3 regions of the Mesorhizobium sp. WSM4815 genome follow, and region 2 is predicted to be linked to each of the others. Evidence: predicted binding sites of a transcription regulator. Region 2 holds the regulator's gene; each other region holds the start of a gene.
What was found. Region 2 encodes LexA, which represses DNA repair genes until DNA is damaged. Its sites were predicted from a motif close to TGTTCNNNNTGTGTTCNG; they were not measured.

Region 1 (4,171 bases), on a different contig from region 2:
CGTGCCGATATCAGTTTCTCGCGGCCGTTCTCGACCACCGTCACGTGTGCGCCGTCAGCATCCTGAACGACCGCCTTGGCCTCGACCACGCGGTGAACCACGCCGCCCAGGGCTGCGATCCGTTCGGCGAACACCTGCTCGGTCAGGTTCTGAGGCAGCATCATCAGATAGGGATGCCTCGAAGGAAGCTTGCTGAAATCGAGATTGAGCAGCGCCCGGTTGCGGTCGCGGATGGCAAAATTCTGCAGTTTTAGGGCAAGTTCGCTCAGCCGCTGCGTGACGCCGAGAGGCTCCAGCGTTTCCAGCGTCTGCGCATGGATGACGCCCGCCCGCGAGGTCTGGAGGCCCTGCGCCAGCCGCTCGATCAGGACATGATCGACACCGGCCTGGTGCAGCACGATGGACAGCGCCATGCCGGTCGGGCCGGCGCCAACGATCAGGACTTCCGTGGTTTCGGGCAACATCTCTCTCTCCATCAACGATCGTTGACTTTCTAGGCGAAGCCATTGCATTTGTCAACGGCTGTTGGCATAAGTATTTCATGACCGAGAATCAGCCGAAAAAACCCGGCAAGTCGGACCGCACGCGCGCCAAAATCCTGGAGGCCGCGAAGCTCCTGTTCGCCGAGCACGGCTATGAGGGCGCCTCGATCCGGGACGTCGCGGCGCATGCCTCGATCGATCCGGCCATGGTGATCCGCTATTTCCGCAGCAAGGATGAGCTGTTCGCCAGGGCGGCGGTCGTCGACCTGCAATTGCCGGCACTGCGGGTGATCGACCGAAATGCCATCGGCGAAACGCTGATCAGGCGTTTTCTTGAAGTCTGGGAGGGCCCGGCAAGCGGCCCTGGCATGGCAATTCTGCTGCGTTCGGCGACGTCGAACGAATTCGCCGCGGAAAAATTGCGCGACGTATTTGGCAACCAGGTCAGGCCGGTGATTGCGGCGGTCGCTGACCCCGCCGATGCGGGTCGACGGGCCGGGCTCGTTTCGAGCCAGTTGCTGGGTCTGGCGATGTGCCGATACCTGCTGCGGCTTCCGCCCGTCGTCGCCCTGTCGCGCGACGAAATTATCCAGAACGTCGGCCCTACTTTGCAGCGCTATGCCGTGGGAGAGGATGCGCCTTGAACAAGCCGGGCTGGCAGTCTGGTCCTCGTGCAGCGACTGCGCCGACCGACGGGCGTGACGCCGATTTGTGCCGAAGCGGCACGCAAAGGGTTAACCGCGGCCGTGCGGCCTGTGCAAAACCCTGTTCCCCGCCTGTGGATAACAGGTGGAATACCTGTTCACGATACTACATATGGGGGTGAACAAACCGGGAAACATGCTCCGGCGCCGATTCGTCGCCGTTTCGTTCCGGCTTTGAGCGCGGTGTTAACCGACAAAGGCTGAAAAACATCCCCAAATGGTTAAGGCGCGTTAGGAAAGACTAATTATTTCAAAATGTTGGATGACGCCGGCCGACCTGCGTCGATCGTTCAGCGGCAAAGGTTAACGGCGACGTCAGCCCTGCATGAAACGGGCCAGTTCGGCGATTCAGCATGTGGTGAGACTCGCAGGCGAGAAATCCAGATGTAGCCGTGAACAAACCCTGAATCTGCGCGAGTCAGCGATTCGTAGCCGATTCGTTCCAGACTCGTTCCAACTGTTAAATCGGAACGGCGGAACGGCATGTCGACGCCGACGGAAGGCTTCGAGCTGCCGTCGGAATATTCTGCTTTCGCTTCACGCCCAAAATCCCTATGTGTCGGCTGTCACCCGCGCCACCACGGGGCGTGCTCCCGACAACGCGAGGCAGAGAGCCTTAATTTCCAGGTCGATGAACATCCAGCCGAAACACACTGAGCCACTGATCCTGTCAGGCCGCGACGTGACCGCTGTGCTCGGACCAACCAACACCGGCAAGACCCATCTCGCCATCGAGCGCATGGTGGCGCATGAAAGCGGCATTATCGGCCTGCCGCTCAGGCTGCTCGCCCGCGAGGTCTACTCGCGCGTCTGCGAAAAAGTCGGCGCTCACAAGGTGGCCCTCATCACCGGTGAGGAGAAGATCCAGCCCGACGGCGCCAGATATTCGGTCTGCACCGTGGAAGCCATGCCGCGCGAGACCGACGCCGCCTTCGTTGCCGTCGACGAGGTCCAACTGGCCGGCGACCTCGAGCGCGGCCACATCTTCACCGACCGCATCCTGCATCTGCGCGGCCGCCAGGAGACGCTGCTGCTCGGCGCAGCGACCATGCACGGCATCCTCCAGCGTCTGCTGAAGGGGGTGTCGGTGGTGACGCGGCCACGGCTGTCGCATCTCGCCTATGCCGGCTCCAAGAAGCTGACCCGCCTGCCGCGACGTACGGCGATCGTCGCCTTCTCCGCCGACGAGGTCTATGCCATCGCCGAACTGATCCGCCGCCAGCAGGGCGGTGCGGCAGTCGTGCTCGGCGCGCTATCGCCGCGCACCCGCAACGCGCAGGTGGAGCTGTTCCAGTCGGGTGATGTCGATTATCTGATTGCCACCGATGCGATCGGCATGGGCCTCAACCTCGATCTCGATCACGTCGCCTTCGCCCAGAACCGCAAATTCGACGGCTACCAGTATCGCAACCTGACGGCGGCCGAGCTCGGCCAGATCGCCGGCCGCGCCGGCCGCCACTTGCGCGACGGAACTTTTGGCGTCACCGGCCAGGTCGATCCACTGGACGAGGAACTGGTCAAGAAGATCGAAGCGCATGATTTCGACCCGGTGAAGGTGCTGCAATGGCGCACCGCGCGTTTCGATTTCGCCAACCTCGACGCGCTGAAGCGCTCGATCGAGACCAACGCGCCGGTTGAAGGCCTGACGCGCGCGCTGCCGGCGGTCGATGCGCAGGCGCTCGAACATCTGTCCCGCGACGAGGACATCCGGGCGCTTGCCACCGACGCCAGGCGCGTGGCGCTGTTGTGGGAGGCCTGCGCCCTTCCCGATTACAGGAAAATCGCCCCGGCTCAGCATGCCGACCTGATCGCCTCGATCTACATGGACCTTGCCAGGCATGGCCATGTCGATGAGAATTACATGGCCGAGCAGGTGCGCCGCGCCGACACCACCGAGGGCGACATCGACACGCTGTCGCACCGGATCGCCCAGATCCGCACCTGGACTTTCGTTTCCAACCGGCCCGGCTGGCTGGCCGATCAGGCACACTGGCAGGAAAAGACGCGCGAAATCGAAGACAGATTGTCGGATGCGCTGCATGAGCGGTTGACGAAACGCTTCGTAGACCGCAGGACTTCCGTCCTCATGCGGCGCCTTAGAGAAAATACCATGCCTGAAGCCGAAATCAGTCCAACCGGAACCGTCCTCGTCGAAGGCCATCATGTCGGCGAGTTGCAGGGGTTCCGCTTCACCGCGGACCAAAGCGCCGGCGGCGAGGACGCCAAGGCGGTGCGCACAGCAGCCCAGAAGGCGCTTGCAGCCGAATTCGAGGCGCGGGCCGAACGCTTCGGCGCCTCGGCCAATGGCGACATCGCGCTCGGCTCCGATGGCACGCTGCGCTGGATCGGCGCGCCGATCGGCACGCTGGTCGCAGGCGACGAGCCGTTGAAGCCGCGCCTGGTGCTGCTGGCCGACGAGCAGCTCACCGGTCCCGCCCGCGACAAGGTCGCGGCGCGCGCCGAGCGCTTCGTCAATTTCCAGATCGAGTCGCTGCTGAAGCCGCTGGTCGACCTCAAGAACGCCGAGCAGATCACCGGCATCGGCCGCGGCATCGCCTTCCAGCTCGTCGAGAATTTCGGCCTCATCAACCGCCGCGACATCGCCGAGGAGATGAAGTCGCTCGACCAGGAGGGCCGCGCCGCCCTGCGCCGGCTCGGCGTGCGCTTCGGCGCCTACCACGTCTTCGTGCCGGCGCTGATCAAGCCGGCTCCGGCCGGACTGGTGACGCTGTTGTGGGCGCTGCAGAACGACGGCAAGGACAAGCCTGGCTTTGGCGACGTGGTTCACGCGCTGGCCTCCGGCCGCACCTCGGTGGTCATCGATCCCACCTTCGACAAGACCTTCTACAAGCTGGCCGGCTACCGCAATCTCGGCCGTCGCGCGGTGCGCGTCGACATCCTCGAACGGCTGGCCGACCTGATCCGGCCAGCAACCAACTGGAAGCCGGGCCTCGGCCAGCGCCCCGACGGCGCCTATGATGGTCA
Region 2 (4,171 bases):
CGCCCTTGCAGGCTGAAAGCGTCGCCCTGATGGACGCCGCCGACCGCGTGCTGGCGGGGCCGCTCATGGCGCTCCGCACCCAGCCGCCATTCAACGCGTCAGCCATGGACGGCTATGCCGTGCGGGCCGACGATGTCGCGTCCGTGCCCGCGAGACTTTCGGTGATCGGCATGGCGCCGGCCGGACGCGGCTTTGCCGGAACAGTCGGCCCGGCGCAGGCCGTGCGCATCTTCACCGGCGCGCCGCTTCCCGCCGGTGCCGACACCATCGTCATCCAGGAGAATGTCCGCGACCTCGGCGGCGGCATGGTCGAAGTGACCGCGCCGACGGTTGAAGGCCGCAACATCCGCCGCCTCGGGCTCGATTTCTCGCAGGGCGACATGCTGCTGGAGAAAGGCCGCCTGCTTGATCCGGCGGCATTGTCGCTGGCGGCGTCGGCCAACCACCAGCAGGTCCGCGTGGTGAAACGGCCGCTGGTCGCCATCATCGCCACCGGCGACGAATTGCTGCCGCCGGGCAGCGACCTTGGCCCCGACCAGATCATCTCCTCCAATGCCTATGGCGTCGCCGCCGCGGCCCGCTCGGTCGGCGCCAGCGCACTCGATCTCGGCATCGCCCCCGACCGCAAGGAGGCGATCGCCGCGCTGGTGACAAAAGCCGTCGACGCAGGCGCGGACGTCATCGTCACGCTGGGCGGCGCCTCGGTCGGGGACCATGACCTCGTCCATGACGTGCTGACCGGCGAAGGCATGGCGCTCGATTTCTGGAAAATCGCCATGCGGCCCGGCAAGCCACTGATGTTCGGGCGGCTGGGCGCCATCCGCTGCATCGGCCTGCCCGGCAATCCGGTGGCCAGTCTGGTCTGCACGCAGCTCTTTCTGAAGCCGCTGCTGGCGCGGCTCGGCGGCCGCGCCTTCCGCCAGGACATGCGTCAGGCGCGGCTCGGCGCCGCCATGCCGGCCAACGATCTCAGGCAGGACTATGTACGCGCGGTGGTGAAGGAAGAAGCTGGCACGCTTGAGGCAACGCCGTTCAGTATTCAGGATTCCTCGATGCTCAGAATGCTGGCCGACGCCAACGGACTGGTCGTGCGCGAGCCATTCGCTCCCGCAGCCGCAGCGGGCGCCGCCTGCAGCGTGCTGATGCTACGCTGAACAAAACGTCAACACATTCATTAAACTTTAAATGGTTGCGGAACACAACTGGAACAGATAGTGTTTGTTCTGGGTTTGTTTTTCTGATTCTGTTGGGGGTCGCGATGCTGACACGCAAACAACATGAACTGCTGATGTTCATTCACGAACGGCTGAAGGAAAGCGGCATTCCGCCCTCGTTCGACGAGATGAAGGAAGCGCTCGACCTCGCCTCCAAATCAGGGATCCACCGGCTGATCACGGCGCTGGAGGAACGCGGTTTCATTCGCCGCCTGCCCAACCGCGCCCGCGCGCTCGAGGTGCTGCGCCTGCCCGATTCGATCGCGCCGGGCCTCAATGCGGCGCGCAAATTCTCGCCGAGCGTCATTCAAGGCAGCCTTGGCCAGGGCGGGCTTGGACAGGGCGGCCTCGGACGGCAGATCAAGCCGGCGCCTTCGCGCATGCGTGCTGCCGGCAATGACGACGACGTCGTTGCCACCGTCTCCATACCGGTGATGGGCCGCATCGCTGCCGGTGTGCCGATCGACGCCATCCAGCACCAGACGCATTCGATCTCGGTGCCACCGGACATGATCACCGGCGGCACGCACTACGCGCTGGAGGTCAAGGGTGATTCGATGATCGAGGCCGGCATCTTCGACGGCGACACGGTCATCATCCGCAACGCCGATACGGCCCAGCCTGGCGAGATCATTGTCGCGCTGGTCGACGAGGAGGAAGCGACGCTGAAACGATTCCGCCGCAAAGGTGCCTCGATCGCACTGGAAGCCGCCAATCCGGCCTACGAGACGCGCATCTTCGGGCCGGACCGGGTCAAGGTGCAGGGTAAGCTCGTCGGACTGATCCGGCGTTACTGAGCGGCAGGCTTCTTGGGTTTCTCGGCTTTTCGGTAAGGCGGCAGGCCCCTCGCCTCGCGCGAAAATCGCCGCTGCTCATGCCAGGGCCTGTATGGCTGTCTGACGGCAAAACGGATTTCTGCGCGCGTCGTCGCCGATAGCGGATCGAAGAAGACGGCGGCACTGCCCATGCGGGCGAGCTGCCGTTTGGTGACGACGAGAACCAGCGGATTGCGGCAGGGTTTGTAATAGGCTGTGGCATCGTCGATGACGATCAAATCCGCAAAGGCACAGGCCGGCCGCGCGGTTTTGCGGTTGTCGGCGAGCGCGATGAGCGCGCCGGACGGATGCCGGGCCAGGCACAGGCCGGCAGTGCAGGTGAAAGGCGCTCCCGGCGGCAGGTCGGCCGGGTCGGCGATGTCGAACTGCACATCTCCTTTTTCGAATGTCTCCGGCTCGACGATCGTCGTTGAAACCAGCGCATGTTTCCAGTTGTCGGTGGTGAATTCGTTCGAACGCACCCGGTTGACGGCAAGTTCGCCGCCGCCGATCGGCAGCGCCACCAGATGCGCATCCTCCGAAATCAGCACGTCGGGGGTGCGCGTCTCGGAAATCGTCAGCAGGCCGGCGAGCGCAAAGGGAAGTGCCGCAAGCCGCAGCCATGTCGTCGCCATCGTGGCGATGACCAGGGCGACCGTCACCAGCAGGACCGATTGCAACGAGATCAGGCCGACTGCATCGACCGGCGAACGCTCCGAAATCCATCCCGAAATTGCGATCATCGCCGTCAGGCCCTTGCCCATCATGTAGAGGAAAGGGCCGTCGAGGCCGAAAGGCATTGCCAAGGCGCTCAGGACGGCCAGGAACATGACGATCGTGACGATCGGCATGACGGCCAGATTGGCGAACAGGCTGAGCGGCGAGACGCGCTGAAAGTGCCAGATGGCGAAGAGCGCGGTGGCGCTGCCGGCAATGATGGAGGTCATTGCGATGGTGCCTGCCCCAGCGACGAGTTTGCGCGTGACGAAAGCGACCGGTGACCGTCGCTGTCGCGGCGCCTTGGCCTTGTCGGCACGGTAGTCGGACCAACCGGCATAGGCGCCCACGAGAGCCGCAGTCGCGGCGAAGGACATCTGGAAGCTTGCGCCGACCACCTCATGCGGCGACACGACGATGACGGCGATGGCCGAAATCGCCAGGTTGCGCATGGTGAGTGCCGCCCGGTCGAACAGCACGGCGACAAGCATTACCGCCAGCATGATGAAGCTGCGTTCAGCCGCGACCACGATACCGGAAAAGATCAGATAGGCAGCGATGGAGACGAGTGCGGCAGCAGCCGCATATTTCTTGACCGGCCGGCGCGACGAAAAGTCGGGAAACAGCGCAAAGGCGCCGCGCAGCAATCCCATGACGGTGCCGGCGACAAGCGCCATGTGCAGGCCGGAAATGGAGATGATGTGGTAGATGCCGGTGCGCCGCATCGATTCGTTTATCTCTTCGGGGATGCCGGCACGCACGCCGACGATCAGCGCAGCGGCAATCTCCCCCTCGGCACCACCGATGCTGTCCCTGATATGGTCGGCGATGGTTTCGCGCGCCTTCTCGATCGACGAAGAAAGGCGTGCGGTTAACGGTGCATCTTCGGAGACGACGATCTTTGGACTGCCGAGGAAAAAGCCACTGGCACCGATACCGGCGAAATAGCTGTCGAAGGAAAAGTCAAAGCTGTCCGGTCTGACCGGGCCAGTCGGAGGCAAAAGCCTCACATAGCCGGTTGCCACCGAGCCTGCGGTCATCTCAGCGGGAATCTTGCGTGCCGACACCCTGACACGTTCGGGTGCATAACGCAGTGTCGGCCGGGCGGTCGACATCACGTCGATGGTCAGCCTAATCCGGCCGTTCGCCATCTGGTCGAGCCTGACGACACGGCCGGTCAGCCGGGTCTGGATTTCCGAACCGAGCATCTTCGTTCCGGCGCGCCAGGTTTCAACCTTGGCGGCGAGCACACCAAGCGCGCACAGCAACGCTGCCATGAAGCACAGATGCGTTTTGCGGCGTGAGCGCGTGACGGCCGCACACAATGCCGTGAGGACCACGACGGCGATGGGCTGGGCAAAGTCCGGTTCGACGGCAAGCGAAAAATAGACGATCACCCCGCATGCCAGAAAAACCGGCACCAGC
Region 3 (4,171 bases), on a different contig from region 2:
TGGCGTCGAGGCTGCGCCAGCCCCTTCTCCCCGTCCCTATACGGGGAGAAGTGCCCGGCAGGGCGATGAGGGGCGGCGCCAACTTCGATGATTGGCTTGCATCCAATGCAAGCTATGACTGCCCGAAGCGATGCTTGCTTCGATCGCCTCCAGGCGGCATAGATCAGGCATGACCGAAACCTGCCGCCCGCGCCGCTCGGTGCTTTACGTCCCGGCCTCGAACGACAAGGCGCTGGCCAAGATCTCGTCGCTGGCCTGCGATGCCGTCATCATCGATCTCGAAGATGCCGTCGCCTCGGCCGACAAGGTTTTTGCGCGCGAAAAACTGGCCGGCATCTTCGCCAACCGCCCCGGCCTACGCTGCGAGATGATCGTGCGCATCAACCCGCTCTCCAGCGAATGGGGCGCCAAGGACTTGCTGGCGGCGGCAAGCTGCGAGCCCGACGCCATCCTGCTGCCCAAGGTCGACACGCCGCGCGACGTCCTGGAAGCCGGCGACGTCCTCGACGACAATTTTTCACCCGACGCGGTGAAGCTGTGGGCGATGATCGAGACGCCCAAGGCGCTGCTCAACATCGGCCCGATTGCCGAGCTTGGCCGCGATCCGGCCTCGCGGCTGGTCTGTTTCGTTGCCGGAACGAACGACCTGGTCAAGGACACCGGCATTCTCGCTACGCCCGACCGGCGCTATCTCACGCCATGGCTGATGCAGATGGTGCTCGCAGCACGCGCCGGTGGCCTCGACCTGCTTGACGGTGTCTTTAACGATTTTCGTGATCTGGACGCTTTTGGGCGCGAATGCACGGAAGCAGCCGCCATGGGGTTCGACGGCAAATCGCTGATCCACCCGGCCCAGATCGATGCCGCAAACCGCGCCTTTGCACCATCTGCCGAAGCCGTGGCCGAGGCGCGTGCGGTCAAGGAGGCCTTCGCGCTTGCCGAAAATGCCGGCAGGCAAGTCATTGCGCTGAACGGAAAAATGCTCGAGCGGCTGCATCTGGCGCAGGCCGAGAAACTGCTGGCGAAGGCGGCCGCCAGCGGGGCATGATTGGCAACTTATCACAGGAATGAAAAATGAAACTCTACCGCTTTCTGTCCGGCCCGGACGATTCCAGCTTCTGCCACAAGGTGACGGCGGCGCTAAACAAGGGCTGGCACCTGTTCGGCTCGCCAACCTATTCCTACGACAAGCAGACCAAGGTCATGCGCTGCGGCCAGGCCGTGGTGAAGGATGTCGAGGGCCAGGAATACGGCCCTGGCACCAAGCTCAGCGATTGGTGACATCGCATCGAGCATAAACACTTCCAGATATCGGCGGGCCAGCACCCCCCTCTGTCCTGCCGGACATCTCCCCCTCAAGGGGGGAGATCGGATGTCGCATCGGCTTTCGCCAAACTTCAGAGTTGCAGGGTGTGCGGTGCGGGCCAAAGCTGCCAATCTCCCCCCTTGAGGGGGAGATGTCCGGCAGGACAGAGGGGGGCCGCGAAGGAATGAGACGTCGATCCGTTTACTCGGCTGCCTCTTCGATCCGTTCCATATCATCGTCCGACAGGCCGAAATGGTGGCCGATCTCGTGGATCAGCACATGGGTGACGATATCGCCCAGCGTCTCCTCGTTCTCGGCCCAGTAGTCGAGGATGGCGCGGCGGTAGAGCGTGACGCGGTTCGGCCCCTCGCCGGTCTGCGGATTCCAGCGCTCGGCGATGCCGCGCCCCTCGAACAGGCCGAGCAGGTCGAAAGGCGTTTCCAGCGACAGGTCGTCCATGATTTCGTCTGTCGGGAATTCGGCGATCTGGATGACGATCTCGCCGGTCAGCTTGCGAAACTCCTCCGGCAGATGGGCGTAAGCTTCTAGCGCCAGGAACTCCATTTCCTCCATCGACGGCGAAAGCTCGTCGTGCCAGGTACGGGTTTTGTAGATGCGGGCCATGCTTTGTCCTTCTGATCCCGGCATATAGGCTTTCGCGCCGGACTCGGCAATTGGCCGGGTTGCCGCCTTTCGCTGACAGGAATAAATTCCCCATGACTCCGCTTGACTCTTCGGCCGCCCTCTGGAATCTATTAGAACATAACAGGAACAATTGTGAGTGGAAGCTGACCGTCATGGCGACAAGCGCCGTGGCGCGGGAGACTGTTTTTGCCCTGCGCCGCCAGATCGCGAAGATCGAGGGAACGCTGCCCGAGCGCCTGCAGGCGCCGGCCGGCGCAGCCCCCGTTGATGCGCCCCAGGATCCAACAGCTGATGTCACGCCCAAAAATATCCCGCCCAAAAATCTGACAATTGTCCGCCGCGGCCTCGCCGTGGCGCCGCCCGATGCGTTTCTGCGCACCGGCGCCGAAGGTCTCGATACTGCGCTCGGCGGCGGCCTGCCGAAGGCGGCGCTGAGCGAGATCCATGGCGCCGCGACCCGCGATGCCGGGGCCGTCGCCGGCTTCGCCCTGTCGCTCGTCAGCCTGATCCTCAAACAGGGGCCGCGACTGCCGGTCCTGTGGATCGGCACCGCGGAAATCTTCCGCGAGGCCGGCTTCCCCTATGCCACAGGACTTCATCGCCTTTTCGGCATCGAGCCGGAGCAATTGCTGTTTTCCGAGGCGCCAAGGCTCGTCGACGCGCTGTGGACCGCCGAGGAGGCCGCCCGGATGACGGCGCTCGCCGCCGTCATCCTCGAAATCCGCGGCAGTCCGCAGCGGCTGGACCTTACCGCGACGCGGCGGCTGCACTCCCGGGCACAGAGCGCCGGCCGGCCGGTGTTCCTGCTGCGCCAGGCCGGCGAACCCGAGCCGACGGCGGCACCCGTCCGCTTTGTCCTGTCGGCGGCGCCGTCGGCACCACGCCAGACGATCGCCGGGCCGCTCGCCGGCTCGATCGGCCGTCCCGCCTTCACCGTCAGCATCGGCAAGAGCCGCACCGCCTTGCCAGGACAATTCACACTGGAGTGGAACCCCGATGAACGCAGTTTCGAGGAAAGAAGGGCCGGGGAAAGACGGCAAGAACGGGCAGCGAATCCTGTCCCTGTGGTTTCCGCATCTCGCCGCGGAAAGGATCCTGCGCCAGCGTCTGGGGCGGTCCTGGCGTTCGCGGCCGTCGGATCACCTGCCGCTGGTGATCAGCCATCGCCAGGCGAACGCGCAGCGCATCGCCGCCCTCGACGAGCGGGCTGAGGCGCTTCATCTGAAGCGCGGCATGGGCATAGCCGACGCGCGCGCCATGCATCCGTCGATCGACGTCGTGGAAGCCGATCCCGAGGCCGACCGCCGCCTGCTCGAAAGCCTCGCCGACTGGTGCGACCGCTACACCCCGCTGGTGGCGATCGACGCAGCCGATGGCCTGTTCCTCGACGTCACCGGCTGCACCCATCTTTTCGGCGGCGAACGGGCGATGCTGGACGACATCCTGTCGCGCTTTTTCCATCAGGGTTTCGATGTCCGCGCCGGCCTTGCCGCCACACCAGGTGCAGCCTGGGCGGCAGCGCGGTTTTCTGGTGACCGCATCGTCCCCGGTGGCGAGGAGGAAGCGCTTCTCGCACCCTTGCCGCTGGCGGCGCTGCGCATCGAGCCTGACATCCGCGCCAGCCTGGAAAGCGTCGGCCTGCGCACGGCAGGCGCCGTCATGGCAGCACCGCGCGCGCCGCTCGCCCGCCGCTTCGGCAGATCGCTGCTTTTGCGTCTCGACCAGGCGCTCGGCCGCCTCGACGAGGCGGTGTCGCCGCGCCTGCCGGTGGCGCCGCTTTCGGTCGAACGCCATCTCGCCGAACCGATCATGCTGACCGACGAAATAGAGCGGCTGGTGAAAATGCTGGCGACGACATTGAAGGCGGACCTCGAGCGCCGCGGCGAGGGCGCAAGAAGGCTGGCGCTGCTGCTTTTCCGCGTCGACGGCGCCGTCAGCCGCATCGCCGTCGGCACCTCGCGGCCGTTGCGCGAGCCGTTGCTGATCCAGAAATTGTTCCACGAGAGGCTTGCCGCGCTCGAACAGGATATCGATGCCGGCTATGGCTTCGATCTCGTGCGCCTCTCGGTGCTGTCGGCCGCGGCCTTCGACATGCAGCAGGCGGATCTGACCGGCGAGACGCGCGATGACGGCGCCGACATCGCCCTTTTCGCCGACCGCATCCGCGCCCGGCTCGGCGACAGCGCGGTTTTGAAACCGGTTGCCGTCGAGAGTCATCTG

Region 1: AC0L2B_RS24475 (helicase-related protein) is a predicted target of LexA. The motif match lies at 1,625-1,642, and genes of this name have one in related genera.
Region 3: AC0L2B_RS15045 (ImuA family protein) is a predicted target of LexA. The motif match lies at 2,063-2,080, and genes of this name have one in related genera.

The regions. Positions count from the first base shown of each region.
Region 1 covers NZ_JBVVQS010000099.1:251,270-255,440, forward strand. The annotation lists gene AC0L2B_RS24465 (FAD-dependent oxidoreductase) at 1-464, opposite strand, end outside; gene AC0L2B_RS24470 (TetR/AcrR family transcriptional regulator) at 542-1,126, shown strand; gene AC0L2B_RS24475 (helicase-related protein) at 1,818-4,171, shown strand, end outside.
Region 2 covers NZ_JBVVQS010000097.1:108,322-112,492, forward strand. The annotation lists gene AC0L2B_RS20185 (molybdopterin molybdotransferase MoeA) at 1-1,154, shown strand, start outside; gene lexA (transcriptional repressor LexA) at 1,259-2,011, shown strand; gene AC0L2B_RS20195 (ComEC/Rec2 family competence protein) at 2,005-4,171, opposite strand, start outside.
Region 3 covers NZ_JBVVQS010000092.1:182,389-186,559, reverse strand. The annotation lists gene AC0L2B_RS15060 (HpcH/HpaI aldolase/citrate lyase family protein) at 170-1,048, shown strand; gene AC0L2B_RS15055 (DUF1737 domain-containing protein) at 1,075-1,281, shown strand; gene AC0L2B_RS15050 (metallopeptidase family protein) at 1,508-1,930, opposite strand; gene AC0L2B_RS15045 (ImuA family protein) at 2,104-3,162, shown strand; gene AC0L2B_RS15040 (DUF6504 family protein) at 3,104-4,171, shown strand, end outside.